2 regions of the Kitasatospora sp. NPDC085879 genome follow, and region 1 is predicted to be linked to the other one. Evidence: riboswitches for the same ligand, from Rfam matches in the RefSeq annotation. Region 1 holds a riboswitch; the other holds the start of a gene.

Region 1 (7,052 bases):
CGTCTCCAGCGCCCTGATCCGGGCCTCGGGCCCGGACACCGAGAGCGCGGTGGGCGTCGGCGCCCCGGGCACCGCGACGGCGATGCAGCGGACCCCGATCTCCTGCTCCTGGTCGTCGACCACGTACCCGCTCTCGCGGGCCGCCGCCAGGTGTCGCAGCAGCTCCGCCGGGTCGGTGTGGGTGTACGCGGTGTGCGCCGGCAGCGGCCGGGTGCCGAGGATCGCCCGGGCCTCCTCCTCGGGCAGTTGGGCCAGCAGTGCCTTGCCGACTCCGGTGCAGTGCGGCTGCACCCGTCGGCCGACCTCGGTGAACATCCGCATCGAGCGCCGGGACTGCACCTGGCCGACGTACACCACCTCGCCGCCCTCCAGCACGGCGAGGTTCGCCGTTTCGCCGGTGGCCTCCATCAGCTCCGTGAGGTACGGGCGGGCCCAACTGCCCAGCAGTCGGCCGGCCGTCTCGCCGAGCCGGATCAGCCGCGGACCGAGTGTGTACCGACGGGCCGTGTCCTGTCGGACATATCCCTGCTGGACGAGGGTACGGATCAGTCGGTGGATCGTCGGCATCGGCAGGCCCGAGCTGGCGGACAGTTCGCTGAGCGCGGCCGTGCCGCCGGCGTCGGCCAGCGCCTCCAGGAGCACGAAGGCGCGTTCGACGGACTGCACGCCGCCGGCGCGGTCGGTGCCTGTCCGGTCTGCGGCGGGGGTGCTGGCCACCGGTGTTCCCTTCGCTCGCGGGGGAGGAGTAGAGTCCCGCCGATCACATCAACAAACCGTTGAAATTCTGTATCGCGGAAACTAGGCTCCACTGTACAGAACGGAACCCGCCCGTAGGGGGGTCCGGATCTCGGGAGTTCCCATCGGAACCCCCAGTGTTGGCTCAACCGTCCAAGGAGTGTCCTGCCCATGGCTGCAGATCAGGGATCCGCCCCCAGCCTCCGGCCGGGGGTACCCCCAGGCGCATCCTCCGCCGCCCCGGTCGTCACGGTCGCCGGTCCCCGCGTCGCCCGCGCCGAGGAGGTGCTCACGCCGGAGGCCGTCGCCTTCGTGGTCGGGCTCCACCGCGCATTCGAAGGCCGCCGCCAGGAACTCCTCGCCCGACGGAAGACCCGCCGCGCCGAGATCGCGGCGACCGGCACCCTCGACTTCCTGCCCGAGACCGCCGACGTCCGCGCCGGCGACTGGCAGGTCGCCGAGGCCCCGCGCGCCCTCCAGGACCGCCGGGTCGAGATCACCGGCCCGACCGACCGCAAGATGGTGATCAACGCGCTCAACTCCGGCGCGAAGGTCTGGCTCGCCGACTTCGAGGACGCCACCTCGCCCACCTGGGAGAACGTCGTCTCCGGCCAGGTCAACCTGATCGACGCCTTCGAGGGCCGGATCGACTTCACCTCGTCCGCGGGCAAGGCCTACACCCTGAAGCCCGCCGCCGAACTCGCCACCGTGGTCGTCCGCCCGCGTGGCTGGCACCTCGACGAGACCCACCTGCTGGTCGACGGCACCCCCGTCGCCGGCGGCCTGCTCGACTTCGGCCTCTACTTCTTCCACAACGCCGCCCGGCTGATCGCCCGCGGCGCCGAGGACCCGAACTCCGGGCCCTACTTCTACCTGCCGAAGACCGAGAGCCACCTCGAGGCGCGGCTGTGGAACGACGTCTTCACCCACGCCCAGGCCGAACTCGGCATCCCGTACGGCACGATCCGCGCCACCGTGCTGATCGAGACCATCACCGCGGCCTTCGAGATGGAGGAGATCCTCCACGAGCTGCGCGACCACGCCGCCGGGCTCAACGCCGGCCGCTGGGACTACCTCTTCTCCATCGTGAAGAACTTCCGCGACGCCGGCGAGCACTACATCCTGCCGGACCGCAACACCGTCACGATGGCCTCGCCGTTCATGGCCGCCTACACCCGCCTGCTGGTGCAGACCTGCCACCGCCGCGGCGCCCACGCGATCGGCGGCATGGCCGCGTTCATCCCCTCCCGCAAGGACCCGGAGGTCAACGCGGCCGCCCTGGAGAAGGTCAAGGCGGACAAGGACCGCGAGGCGGCCGGCGGCTTCGACGGCTCCTGGGTCGCCCACCCGGACCTCGTGCCGGTCGCCCGGGCCAGCTTCGACGCGGTGCTCGGCGACCGCCCGAACCAGAAGTCCGCGCCCGGCTCCGCCGAGCCCGTCACCGCCGACCAGCTGCTCGACATCGCCGGCGCCGGCGGCACCTGCACCCGTGCGGGCCTGCACAACGCCGTCCAGGTCGGCATCCGCTACATCGAGGCCTGGCTGCGCGGCCACGGCGCGGTCGGCATCTTCAACATGATGGAGGACGCCGCCACCGCCGAGATCTCCCGCTCGCAGATCTGGCAGTGGATCAACAACGGCGTCGTCCTCGCCGACACCGGCGAGAAGGCCACCGCGGAGCTCGTCCGCCGGCTCGTGGCCGAGGAGCTCGCCGAACTGCGCACCGAACTGGGCGAGGCCGCCTACGCCGGTGGGCGCTGGACGGAGGCCGCCAGGCTCTTCGAACAGGTCTCGCTGGCCGAGGAGTTCGTCGACTTCCTCACCCTGCCCGCGCTGCCGCTGCTCGACTGACCCCAACCTATCCGCCCGCCGGCCGGTCCGACGCCCGACAGGTCGTCGAACTCGCCGACCGCATTTCACCGTTCCGTACGGCCGCCGCCCAGCGAGGCGCCGGGGGCCGTACGGAACGGCCGTTTTCGGAGGCACTTCCCCCCATGGCACTCATCTTCTTCAACGGTCAGGCGATGACCGGAGGCCCCTTCCACCCGCTGGTCGCGTCCTACCTGCTCGGGCCGGTGCGTACCGCGCCCGGCTACCGCTTCTTCTCCGTCCGGGACGTCTGCCCCGGCCTGCTGCCCGACCCGGGCGGCAGCGGGGTGATCGAGGGCGAGCTCTACGACCTGCCGCTGGAGCACCTGCGGGACGCCGTCCTGCCGGGCGAGCCGCCGGAGTTGGAGCTCGGTGTGATCGGCCTGGAGGACGGCACGCCGTGCCTGTCCATGGTGCTGCGCCGGGGCGAGCGGGAGCGCGGTGTGCACCGGGAGATCACCGCCCACGGCGGCTGGCGCGGCTACCTCGCCACGCTCGGCCGCACCGCCTGACCGGCGCCCCGGGGAGGGCGCCGGTCGGGCGGACGCGGAAGGTCAGCTCGCCTTCCAGAACTTGACCGAGTCGATGGCGATGTCCGCCGAGGAGCCCGTGGCGGGCACGGTGCCGTTGAGGGCCGTCTCGGACTGCAGCACCCAGTGCATCGTGTTGGCGGGGATGCGCGCGGTGGAGCGCCCGATCACCTTGCCGTCCAGGTAGAAGGTCAGGCTGTCCTTCTGCCAGTCGACCGCCGAGGTGTGCCAGGCGCCGGCCGTCGCGACGCCGGTGGAGTACGCGTCCTGGTCGCTGCCGGAGGTGGCGTCGGCGCGGTGCATGAAGGCGCCGATCGAGCCGTTCAGATCGCCCTCGGGGAAGTCGATCTCGCCGTGCTGCGGCCAGATGCCGTCGTCCGGCCAGAGCAGCCACGCCATCTTGTAGCCGGCGGCCGAGGTCGCCTTCCAGGTCACCTCGAAGCGCCCGTACTGGACGCCGCTCGCCCCGGCGGCGGCCGGGAGCTTGGGCACCGGTGCGGAGACCCAGGTGCCGGAGGCGTCCCGGTTGAGGTGGAGGTTCATCTGGCCGTTGGCGATGGACATCGTCTTCGACGGCGAGTAGGTGCCGTTCTTGCTGGTGTCCTTCCAGCCGTCCGGGTAGGCCCACCACTTGCTGTCCACCGCGGCCGGCAGCCCGGAGCAGTGACTGGTGGCGATGGTCGAGCCGTTCGAGCAGCCCGTCCAGCTGCCGAGCGGCACGTTCACGCCGTCGAAGTCGTCCGACCAGGTCGGCGCACCGGCCGTCGAGGTGGGGGAGGAGCTCGCCGACGGGGAGGCGGAGAGGCTCGGCGCCGGCGCGGACGGGGTCGCGGAGGCCGTGGTGGAGGGTGTCGCCGTGGGGGAGGCGCTCGGCGCGACCGGGGCCGTGGTCGGGCTCGGGGCCGGTGCCGGGGTGCCGGTGCTGCGGACGTTCAGCGTCTGCGCCGGGAGGTCGTGCCAGCGCCGGTCGGCGTCCTGCCAGGTGCCGAAGGCGGTGTAGGTGCCGGACGGCAGGGTACGGGTGCCGGTCGTGACGGTGACCCCGTCGGGGCATATCCGCAGGTTGCGGGCGGAACCGGGGAAGTCCAGCCGGTTCCCGGCGGCGTCGCGGACGGCGACGCCGATCTTCCGGGCGGTGAAGCAGGCGGAGGAGTGGACGGAGAGGGAGGCGGCTGCCGCGGTGTCCGCGGCCATGGCGACCGGCGTGAGCCGGTCCTGGGTCACCTCGGGCACGCTGGCGGCCTCGGCGCTACCCAGGAAGGGGACGGCCAGCAGGCCGAGCCCGGCGACCGCGCCCACCTTGAGGGCAATGGCGGAAACAGGCATGGAGTTGTTCCTCGACGACGCCTGCGAGGTGAGCTGTCGGATTCGGGCCGTCAGGTGGCCCGGCCGCCGGGAGGGCGGCTTCACCCCAAGCCCTGGCCGTCCCGCGAGCATGCAAAGCGGGGCCAGGGCGACTTACCTGGTTCCCCCGCTCCCGTCCGTGTCGCATCTCGCGTTGCCGTCACCGGGCGGACGGGACTCGGCGGTCCCGGGACGGAGCCCACATGGCGTGGGCGTCCGAGCACCTTAGCAGTGTCTTTCCGGAGGACAAGGACGCCGGGTCGCCGATGTCAGGTCCATCACATTCGGGCGTGCCGCAGCCCCCGGACCCTCGCCGTGGGTCCGGGGGCTGTGCTCCGTACGGCCGTCGGCCCGTGGGGGCCGGTGCCACGGAGTCCGGGTGGCGTACCGTCCCTGGTACGGCCCGGAGTCCGGGGGAGGGTCAGACGCGGGAGGCGAGCTCCTTGGCGGCGCGGGCGCAGGCCAGCGCGATCCGGTCCTCGTCGACCGTGGTCAGCACGCCCTTCTCGACCACCGCGTTGCCGTTGACGAAAAGCACCGCCAGCGGCGGTAGGGCGCCCATGGTGAGCGCGGCCACCGGGTCGGCGATCGAGGAGTGCATGATGCCGTCGACCTTCCAGAGCGCCAGGTCGGCCAGCTTGCCCGCCTCGACGGAGCCGATCTCGTTCTGCCGGCCGAGCACCCGGGCGCCGCCCATGGTGCCCAGACGAAGCGCCTGACGGGCGGTCAGCGCGTCCGGGCGGCCGTGCAGGCGGTTGATCAGCAGGGCGTTGCGCAGCTCGGTGCCGAGCTCGCCGGACTCGTTGGAGGCGGTGCCGTCCACGCCGAGGCCCACCGGCACGCCGGCCTTCAGCATGTCCGGGACGCGGGCGATGCCGGCCGCCAGACGGGCGTTGGAGGACGGGCAGTGCGCGACACCGGTGCCGGTCTCGGCGAACTTGGCGATGTCGGAGTCGTTCATGTGGACGCAGTGCGCCATCCACACGTCCTCGCCGAGCCAGCCGGTGGACTCGAAGTAGTCGGTCGGGCCCATGCCGAACAGCTCCTTGCAGAACTGCTCCTCCTCGGCCGTCTCGGAGCCGTGCGTGTGCAGGCGCACGCCCTTACGGCGGGCCAACTCGGCCGACTCCTTGAGGAGTTCGGTGGAGACCGAGAAGGGCGAGCAGGGCGCGAGCGCCACGTGCAGCATGGAGCCGAACGAGGCGTCGTGCCAGCGGTCGACGGCCTCCTCGGAGGCGATCAGGATGTCCTCGGTCCGCTCCACCGCGTGGTCCGGCGGCAGGCCGCCGTCCTTCTTGCTGCGGTCCATCGAGCCGCGCAGCGCGGTGAAGCGCAGGCCGAGCTCCTGGACGCCCTCGATGGAGGCGCCGAGCACGTCGCCGCCGCCCTGCGGGAAGACGTAGTGGTGGTCGGAGGCGGTGGTGCAGCCGGACTTGAGCAGTGCGGCGGCCGAGCCCTGGGTGGCGGCGTGCACCAGCTTCTCGTCGATCCGGGCCCAGGTCGGGTAGAGGGCGACCAGCCAGTCGAAGAGGATGCTGTCCTGGGCGAGGCCGCGGGTGATCCACTGGTAGAAGTGGTGGTGGGTGTTGACCAGGCCCGGGGTGACCAGGTGGCCCTCGCCGTTGATGCGACGCACCACGTTGTCCAGCCACTGCGGGGCGGGGCCCTCGCCGACCGACTCGATCCGGTTGCCGAGGATCACCACGTGGCCGCGGGCGTACTCGGTGTCGTTTGCGTCCACCGTCGCGACGGCGACGTTCTCGATCACGATCCGCCGGTCGGCGGGTGGGGGCTGGACTGCCATGGCGTGAACTCCTAGGGGCGAGGGCTGAGGGTGGGGCGGGCCGGCCGGCGGGGTGCGGGCCGCCGCGGGGAGGCACAGGGGCCCCGCGGCGACCGCCGTCCGGCCCGTGGCGGGCGGGTGGCGGCCCGGTCAGGCGACGGGTATGACCGGGACGACGCCCTCGCGGTGCACAGTGCCCTCGATCAGGCCGTACATCCGGTCGGCGGCGTAGTACACCTCGTTCTCGTTCTTGAGGCCGAAGGGCTCCAGGTCGACGAGGAAGTGGTGCTTGTTGGGGAGCTCCAGGCGGACCTCGTCCACCTCGGAGCGGTTGTTGAGCACCCGGGTGCCCATCGCGTGCAGGGTCTGCTGCAGCGAGTACGAGTACGTCTCGGCGAACGCCTCCAGCATGTGGCGCTTCACGTGGTTGTACGAGCGGTTCCAGTTCGGCTGGGGCTCGTCGTCGCGGCCGGTGTAGCCGTACTTCCAGCGGGCCGTCACCTGGGTGGCCAGGATGCGGTCGTAGGCCTCCTGGAGGGTGGTGTACCTGTCCTTGATGTAGCCCCAGAACTCCGAGTTGGTCGTGTTCATCACGATCAGGTCCTTGAGGCCGGAGATCACCTGCACGGACTCGCCGTCGAAGACGATCTCGGAGGTGCGTACCTCCTGGCCGTTGCGGACGAAGGAGTGGCCGACCTCCTCGGAGCCGATGAAGCGGGCCGAGCTGTCCGGGGTCCGGATCCGGTCCCAGGTGTACTCCTCGATCCGGATGCGGGCGCTGTGCACCACGC
Region 2 (7,052 bases), on a different contig from region 1:
GCGTGGCCGCCCCGCCAGTCCCGGGATCTTCCACATCGCTCGTACCCCTCCTGCTCGCGCCGGTGCCCCGGCCCCCACCCTACGGGGTGGTTGCCGGGGCACCGGTCCAGCGGCCGTGTGTCAGCCCGCGGGTGTCAGCCCTCGTACTTGTACCGGGGGAAGGCACCGCGGCCGGCGTACTCGGCGGCGTCGTCGAGGATCTCCTCGATGCGCAGCAGCTGGTTGTACTTGGCGACGCGCTCGGAGCGGGCCGGGGCGCCGGTCTTGATCTGGCCGCAGTTGGTGGCGACGGCGAGGTCGGCGATGGTGACGTCCTCGGTCTCGCCGGAGCGGTGCGACATCATGCAGCGGTAGCCGTTGCGCTGGGCCAGCTCGACGGCGTCCAGGGTCTCGGTGAGCGAGCCGATCTGGTTCACCTTCACCAGCAGCGCGTTGGCGGTGCCGGTCTCGATGCCGCGGCGCAGGCGCTCCGGGTTGGTGACGAACAGGTCGTCGCCGACCAGCTGGACCTTGTCGCCCAGCTTGTCGGTCATGGCCTTCCAGCCGTCCCAGTCGGACTCGTCCAGCGGGTCCTCGATGGAGACCAGCGGGTACGCGGCGACCAGCTCGGCGTAGTAGTCGATGAGCTCGGCGGAGGAGATCGCCTTGCCCTCGAAGGTGTAGGCACCGTCGTTGTGGAACTCGGAGGAGGCGACGTCCAGGGCGAGCGCGACGTCCTTGCCCGGGGTGTAGCCGGCCTTCTTGATGGCCTCGACGATCAGGTCGAGGGCCTCGCGGTTGGAGTCCAGGTTCGGCGCGAAGCCGCCCTCGTCGCCGAGGCCGGTGGACAGGCCGCGCTCCTTCAGCACGCCCTTGAGCGTGTGGTAGACCTCGACGCCCCAGCGGACGGCCTCGGAGAAGGACTCCGCGCCGATCGGGGCGATCATGAACTCCTGGATGTCGACGTTGGAGTCCGCGTGCGAGCCGCCGTTGAGGATGTTCATCATCGGGACGGGCAGGACGTGCGCGTTCGGGCCGCCCAGGTAGCGGAACAGCGGCAGGTCGCTGGCCTCGGAGGCGGCGTGCGCGACGGCGAGGGAGACGCCGAGGATCGCGTTGGCGCCGAGCGAGGACTTGTCCGGGGTGGCGTCCAGGTCGAGCATGGCCTGGTCGATCAGGCGCTGCTCGGTGGCGTCGTAACCGACCAGCTCGGGGCCGATCTGCTCGATGACGGCGAGGACGGCCTTCTCCACGCCCTTGCCGAAGTAGCGGTTCTTGTCGCCGTCGCGAAGCTCCAGGGCCTCGAAGGCACCGGTGGAGGCACCGGACGGAACAGCGGCACGACCGGTGCTGCCGTCGTCGAGGCCGACCTCGACCTCGACCGTGGGGTTACCGCGGGAGTCGAGGATTTCGCGGGCTACGACGACATCAATGGACGGCACGAGGCATCTCCTAGCGGAAGCGGATGAGGGTCGTTACGACCAGAGCCTAACCGCACGGGCCCGCCGGGCCGTGCCACGCACGGCCCTGTCTCACCGTGTGACCGGTCTACTCGTCGGTAGTTCACCTGAAGGACCACAGAACCGGCCGCCCGCCCGCGGGTGCCGCCCCACGGGCGGACGGTCCGTTCGTACCGTGCCGGTCCGTCAGACCAGCCGCAGTTGCTGGCCGGGCAGGATCAGGTCCGGATCGGCCCCGACGACCTCCCGGTTGTTCGCATACAGCTGGTCCCAGCCGCCGGGAAGTTCGAGCGCGGCGGCGATGCCGGACAGCGTGTCGCCCTCGCGCACGGTGTACGGCTCGCGGCCGAGCGCGGGCACCGGGACGGCCTGCAGGGTGCGGCCGCCCTCGCCGGCCGCCACACCGTCGTCCGGCTCGGCCGGTTCGGTCGGAACGGGGGGCAGATGGCGCTCGTAGATCTCCTTGTGCGCCGTCCAGTACCACTGGTCGCCCTTCTGGTACCAGTACACGCCGGAGTCGGCGTCGAAGCCGCCGCGGCCCGGGAACTTCGGCGACGGCGCGCCCTGCCCGGTACTACTGCGGGTCTCGCCGGTACTCCCCGCGGAGGTGCGGGTCAGGCCGGCGCGTTTGGAACACACCGGCCACGCGCCGGGGCCCTGGGTGGCCAGCACCTTCTCGGCGACGGCGATCTGCTGACTCTTGCTCGCCTGGTGGGCGAGCGGGGCGTACCGGGCGCCGCCGAACCCCTTCCAGGTACGGGCGGTGAACTGCAGCCCGCCGTAGAAGCCGTTGCCGGTGTTGATCTTCCAGTTGCCGCCGCTCTCGCACTGGGCGACCTTCTCCCAGATCGAGACCGGGGCGGCATGGGCTCCGCCCGCGGTGAGCAGCGGCATGGCGAGGCCGACACCCGCGACACCCGCGACGGCGACCGCCTTCTGGGCGGTCGTCCTGCGGCGGTGGCGGCCAGGTCCGGTGAAGAGCATGGGTTTTCCCTCTCCGAACGCCTGCGAGGTGAGCTGTCGGGTTCGGACCGGGAGGCTTGGCCCGGCCGCGGCCGCAGGAGGGGCCCTGCTGACGCGGCTTCACCCCTAGCCGTGGGGACGGCGACGAACGTGGTTCCCCCGCCCCTGTCCTTGGTCTCGGTCGTGAGGCCCGGGTGCGGCGGACAGGATTCGGCGTTGCCGCACGCGGGGTCCGCGGCTGCGGACTGTTCGGGAGAGTAAGCAGATCGAACGGACGATCACAAGCTCATCTCGCTGATATCACGTGGGAATTACGGAGAGCCTATTATCGCCCACGAACGATGCCGGTATTTCCTGATTGATGAGTGTTCAGATCCGATCACTCCCGATCGGCGCGACACACCGTCAGACCGGGTCGCACCGCCCGGACGGCTCCGCCGCGGTCTCCGGGGTGAAGGCGACCGGGAGCTCGCGCAGGCCGCGCATGATGAGGCCGCCGCGCCAGCGCAGGTCGGCGGGGTCGGCGTCCAGGGCGAGATCGGGGAGGCGGGTCAACAGGGTGGCCAGGGCCGCGCGGCCCTCAAGCCGGGCCAGCGGGGCGCCGATGCAGTAGTGGATGCCGTGGCCGAAGCCCAGGTGCGGGTTGTCGGTGCGGGCGAGGTCCAGGGTGTTCTCGTCGGCGAACCGGGCCGGGTCGCGGTCGGCGGCGGCCAGCACCACCAGCACCGGGTCGCCGACCGGGACGTCCACCCCGCCGATCGTCAGCGGACGGGTGGCGAACCGCCACGTGGCGAGCTCCACCGGTCCGTCGTAGCGCAGCAGCTCCTCGATCCCGGTCTCCAGCAGGCCGCCCTCGCCGCGGGCCAGCGACTCCTGCAGCAGCGCCCGCTGGCCGGGGTTGCGCAGCAGCGCGTACAGGCCGTTGCCGATCAGGTTGACGGTGGTCTCGAACCCGGCGAACAGCAGGATGAAGGCCATCGCGGCGGCCTCGTTCTCGGTCAGGTGCTCGCCGTGGTCGCTGGCCCGGATCAGCCCGGAGATCAGGTCGTCGCCGAGGTCGGCCCGCTTGCGGTGGATCAGCTCCGCCAGGTAGGTCCGCATCCGCTTCACGGCCCGGCCGACACCGCCGCGCTGCCCGCCGTGGTGTCGGATCATCATGCCGGCCCAGTCGCGGAAGTCGTCCTGGTCCTCGGCCGGCACGCCGAGCAGGTCGCAGATCGCGTAGATCGGCAGCGGGAAGGCGAACTCGTGGATCAGGTCGGCGGTGCCCCGCTCGGCGAAGGAGTCGATCAGCCGGTCGGTGAGCTGCTGCACCCGGGGCTCGAACTCCGCCACCCGGCGCGGGGTGAACGCCTTGGACACCAGCCGCCGCAGGCGGGTGTGGTCCGGCGGGTCGATGTTCAGCAGGTGGGTCATCAGGTCGGCCTGGCGCTCCCCCGGGATGCCGACCCGGCCGGAGCGGTGCGCCTGCTCGCTGTGGTGCACCGGGTTCTTGGAGAGCCGGGAGTCGGCGAGCGCCTGCCGGGCGTCCGCGTACCGGGTGACCAGCCAGGCCTCCACCCCGCTCGGCAGCGTGGTGCGGTGCACCGGCGCGTGCTCGCGCAACCAGGCGTACGCGGGGTACGGGTCGGCGGCGAACTCCCAGGTGAAGAGTTCCGGCTGGTCGGGGCGGGAGGTGTCCGGCATGCCCCGACGGTATCCGCTGCCGGCCACCCGATCGGGGGTGCCCGCGGCACGGCCGGATCCGATCGGCCCGAACGGGCGTGAGCCTGGTCACCTGGGGGGTAATCCCTGTTGCGGGGGGTCGCGAGGTGCCTACGATCCTCCGATAGCCGTGGAGGGCGGACGTGCGGAGCCGCCCACGGGGTGTCGTGCTCAGAGAGGAGCAGGCCGTGCGAGTAGCCGGGGCAGTGGTGGTCATCGCCGTACTCAGCGGGGGCGAGGGGGCCGATCTGGCCCGCCGCTTCGCCGCCGCGGGTGCCGCGGGCATGCTCGTGGCCGACCTGCGCCCGGGTGTCGCGGAGGACCTCGCGGCCGAGCTCGACCGCCCCGGCTGCCCGGTCGTCGGCGTGAGCGGCGACGTCCACCAGCCCAGCGACGTCGCCGCCCTGGTCGACACCGCGACCAAGCACCTCGGCCGGATCGACCTGTTCGCGGTGGCCGGCCCGCACGGCGAGCGGATCGTCTCCTTCGCCGACCTGCCCGACCACCTCGCCCCGCTGGCCGAGCTGCTCGAACTGGTCGGCGAGGCGATCAGCGAGGTCGTCCCGCCGCAGCGTCAGTCCGACAGCCCCTCGGCCGTCCGCACCGCCGTCCGGTAGCGGCGCGCGGCACCGCGCAGCGCCGCGTCGACGTCCACCCCGGCGTCATAGGCGCGCTGCGCCACGGCCAGTAGCAGCTCGCCGGCGCTCTGCGCGGTCAGCTCGTCCGGCAGCTCGTACGGGGAGTCCGGCACGGCGGTGAAGCCGGCCCGGCGCACCCGCGAGACCAGCTTGGCCGCGTACGCCAGTGCGGGCAGCCCCGACGGCACCCCGTCCAGCACCGAGTCGCGCTGCTTCTCCGCGGCCTTCAGCTGCTCCCAGTTGGCCTCGACCTGCGCGGAGCCGGCGGCCTCCACGTCGCCGAAGACGTGCGGGTGGCGGTACATCAGCTTCTCGACGATGTCGCCGGCCACGTCGTCGACGGAGAACGGGTCCTCCGGGTGCTCCTCGGCGATCCGGGCGTGGAAGAAGACCTGCAGCAGGACGTCCCCGAGCTCCTCGCGGAGCGTCTCCCGGTCGCCCTCCTCGATCGCCTCGACGAGTTCGTACGCCTCCTCGACCAGGTACTTCACCAGCGACTCGTGGGTCTGCTCGGCGTCCCAGGGGCAGCCGCCGGGCGAGCGCAGCCGGTCCATCACCGAGGCCAGGTCGAGCAGCCGTGCGCCCGGCAGGTCGTACGAGCCGGGCAGCAGCTCGATCTCGGGGGCGGTGCCGGCCTCCTCGACGGCGAGGCGGGCCAGTGCGTCGGTGAGTCCCGGGTCGCCGTCCGGGCTGCCCAGCCAGACCACCGGGGCGGCCCCGGCAAGCAGGCGGGCCAGCGCCGGCGCGGACGTCCGCTCGATGATCTCCGCCTCGACGCCGGCCTGCCGCAGGGCGGGCAGCTGCGGGTGCCCGGGGTCGCCGGCCAGCACCCGGCCGGCCGAGCGCAGGGCCTCCCAGGCCGGCCAGGACAGCAGGCCGGGGGCGACCCGGTGGGTGGTGGTCAGCAGGATCAGCTTCGGAGTCTCCACACCCCGAACCTACCGCCCCGCGGTACCGGCCCTGCGCGGCCCGACCAGGGCTGACGGCCGTGCGGTCAGGCGGCGGGCGCCCGCTGCAGCAGCCAGTCGGTGGCGGCGTCGACCAGGGCGATCTTCTGCGGGTCCCAGCGGCCGTAGCGGGGGTTGACCTCGACCTTGAGTGCCCGGCCGGCCTCGGCGAGGGCCTTGCGCACCGCGGCGTCGCCCTGCTCGGTGCGGGCGTCCTGGCCGGCCGCGGCGGCGATCTTCCGGATGCCGATCTGCTGCCGGTAGAAGACGGGGACGTCCTCGGCGGCCACGCCCTGACGGAGCAGCAGCTGCCGCTCCAGGGCGGCGTCCCCGCCGAGCAGCTGGGCGTCGTTCCGCCGGGCCTCGGCGATCTCCCCCTGGGTGACGGAGAGGCCGCGGTCGGCGAGGGCGCGGGCGATCACCCGGTCGAGGACGAGTTCGGCGACCGTCCGCCGGACCAGGCCGGCCTGCTCGGTGCCGGTGCCGCCCGGGGCGGCCGCGGCGGTGGCGTCCCGCAGCGCGCTCACCTTGGCCTGCACCTCGGCGATCGGGATCCGCTCGTCGCCGACCACCGCCGCCGCTCCCTGGTGGGCCGGGGAGCCGCCGCACGCGGTCAGCACGGCGGCCGCGAGCAGGATCCCGGCGGCCGTCCGGGCCGGGCGGAGGGCGGAGCTGGTGCGGATCACGTGGGGCCTCCCGTGCGGTGGGTGGGGCTATGGCGTCCGGTGGTTCTCCTGACTGGAGTGAACAATAGGGAGCCGCCCGCGGCTTGCCCAGACCCCCGCCGCCGGGCCCCGCACCCGGTGCCCGTCCGGCCTCAGCCCCCGGCGGCGTACGGGTTGCCGGGCACCGGGGTCGGCGGCGGTGTGGCCGGGGCGAACAGCCGCGGGTCGGGCCGGGAGGTGCCGGCGGGCGGGGTGGCGGCGGGCGGCCGCACCGGGGTGCCGCCGGGCAGCGGGGTGGCGGTGCGCAGCCCGCCGATCCGGTCGAGCAGGGCGCGCAGCCGGCGGACGTCGGCGTGGTGCGGGCCGCGGCGGCGCTCGGTGTCCAGCAGGAGTTCGAGCAGGGTGTGCCAGGCGCCGTCGTGGTCGCCGGCGGCGGTGAGCAGCCGGCCGGTGCGCTCGCGGACCTCCAGGGCCTGGTCGGAGTCGGGCGGCAGCGCGGCGGTGAGCCCGCGGTACTCGGCGAGCGCCTCGGTGGTGCGGCCGAGGCGCTCCAGGCATTCGGCGGCGCGCTGGCGGTGGTCGAGCGTCGCGGGGTCGTAGGGGCCGCGTTCGGCGGCGGTGGCGGCGGCGAGCAGCCGGTACTCGGCGAGGGCCTCCCGGGCGCGGCCCTCCTCCAGCAGGGTGCGGGCGTGGATG

Evidence for each region. Region 1 has a riboswitch for cyclic di-AMP ahead of AB0P35_RS10070 (glycoside hydrolase family 16 protein). Riboswitches for the same ligand answer to the same signal wherever they lie in the genome.
Region 2: it holds a riboswitch for cyclic di-AMP, as region 1 does, so the genes downstream of both, AB0P35_RS16725 (transglycosylase family protein) here and AB0P35_RS10070 (glycoside hydrolase family 16 protein) in region 1, are expected to answer to the same signal.

What each region holds. Positions count from the first base shown of each region.
Region 1 is NZ_JBFBJZ010000009.1:164,485-171,536, reverse strand. It holds gene AB0P35_RS10085 (IclR family transcriptional regulator) at 1-717, opposite strand, end outside; gene aceB (malate synthase A) at 907-2,586, shown strand; gene AB0P35_RS10075 (gamma-glutamylcyclotransferase) at 2,730-3,116, shown strand; gene AB0P35_RS10070 (glycoside hydrolase family 16 protein) at 3,159-4,460, opposite strand; cyclic di-AMP (ydaO/yuaA leader) riboswitch at 4,464-4,642, opposite strand; gene AB0P35_RS10065 (8-oxoguanine deaminase) at 4,900-6,282, opposite strand; gene pucL (factor-independent urate hydroxylase) at 6,412-7,052, opposite strand, start outside.
Region 2 is NZ_JBFBJZ010000019.1:18,394-25,445, forward strand. It holds gene AB0P35_RS16715 (septum formation initiator family protein) at 1-36, opposite strand, end outside; gene eno (phosphopyruvate hydratase) at 135-1,421, opposite strand; gene AB0P35_RS16725 (transglycosylase family protein) at 1,626-2,423, opposite strand; cyclic di-AMP (ydaO/yuaA leader) riboswitch at 2,428-2,614, opposite strand; gene AB0P35_RS16730 (cytochrome P450) at 2,808-4,088, opposite strand; gene AB0P35_RS16735 (SDR family NAD(P)-dependent oxidoreductase) at 4,295-4,723, shown strand; gene AB0P35_RS16740 (MazG family protein) at 4,681-5,673, opposite strand; gene AB0P35_RS16745 (SurA N-terminal domain-containing protein) at 5,739-6,377, opposite strand; gene AB0P35_RS16750 (serine/threonine-protein kinase) at 6,509-7,052, opposite strand, start outside.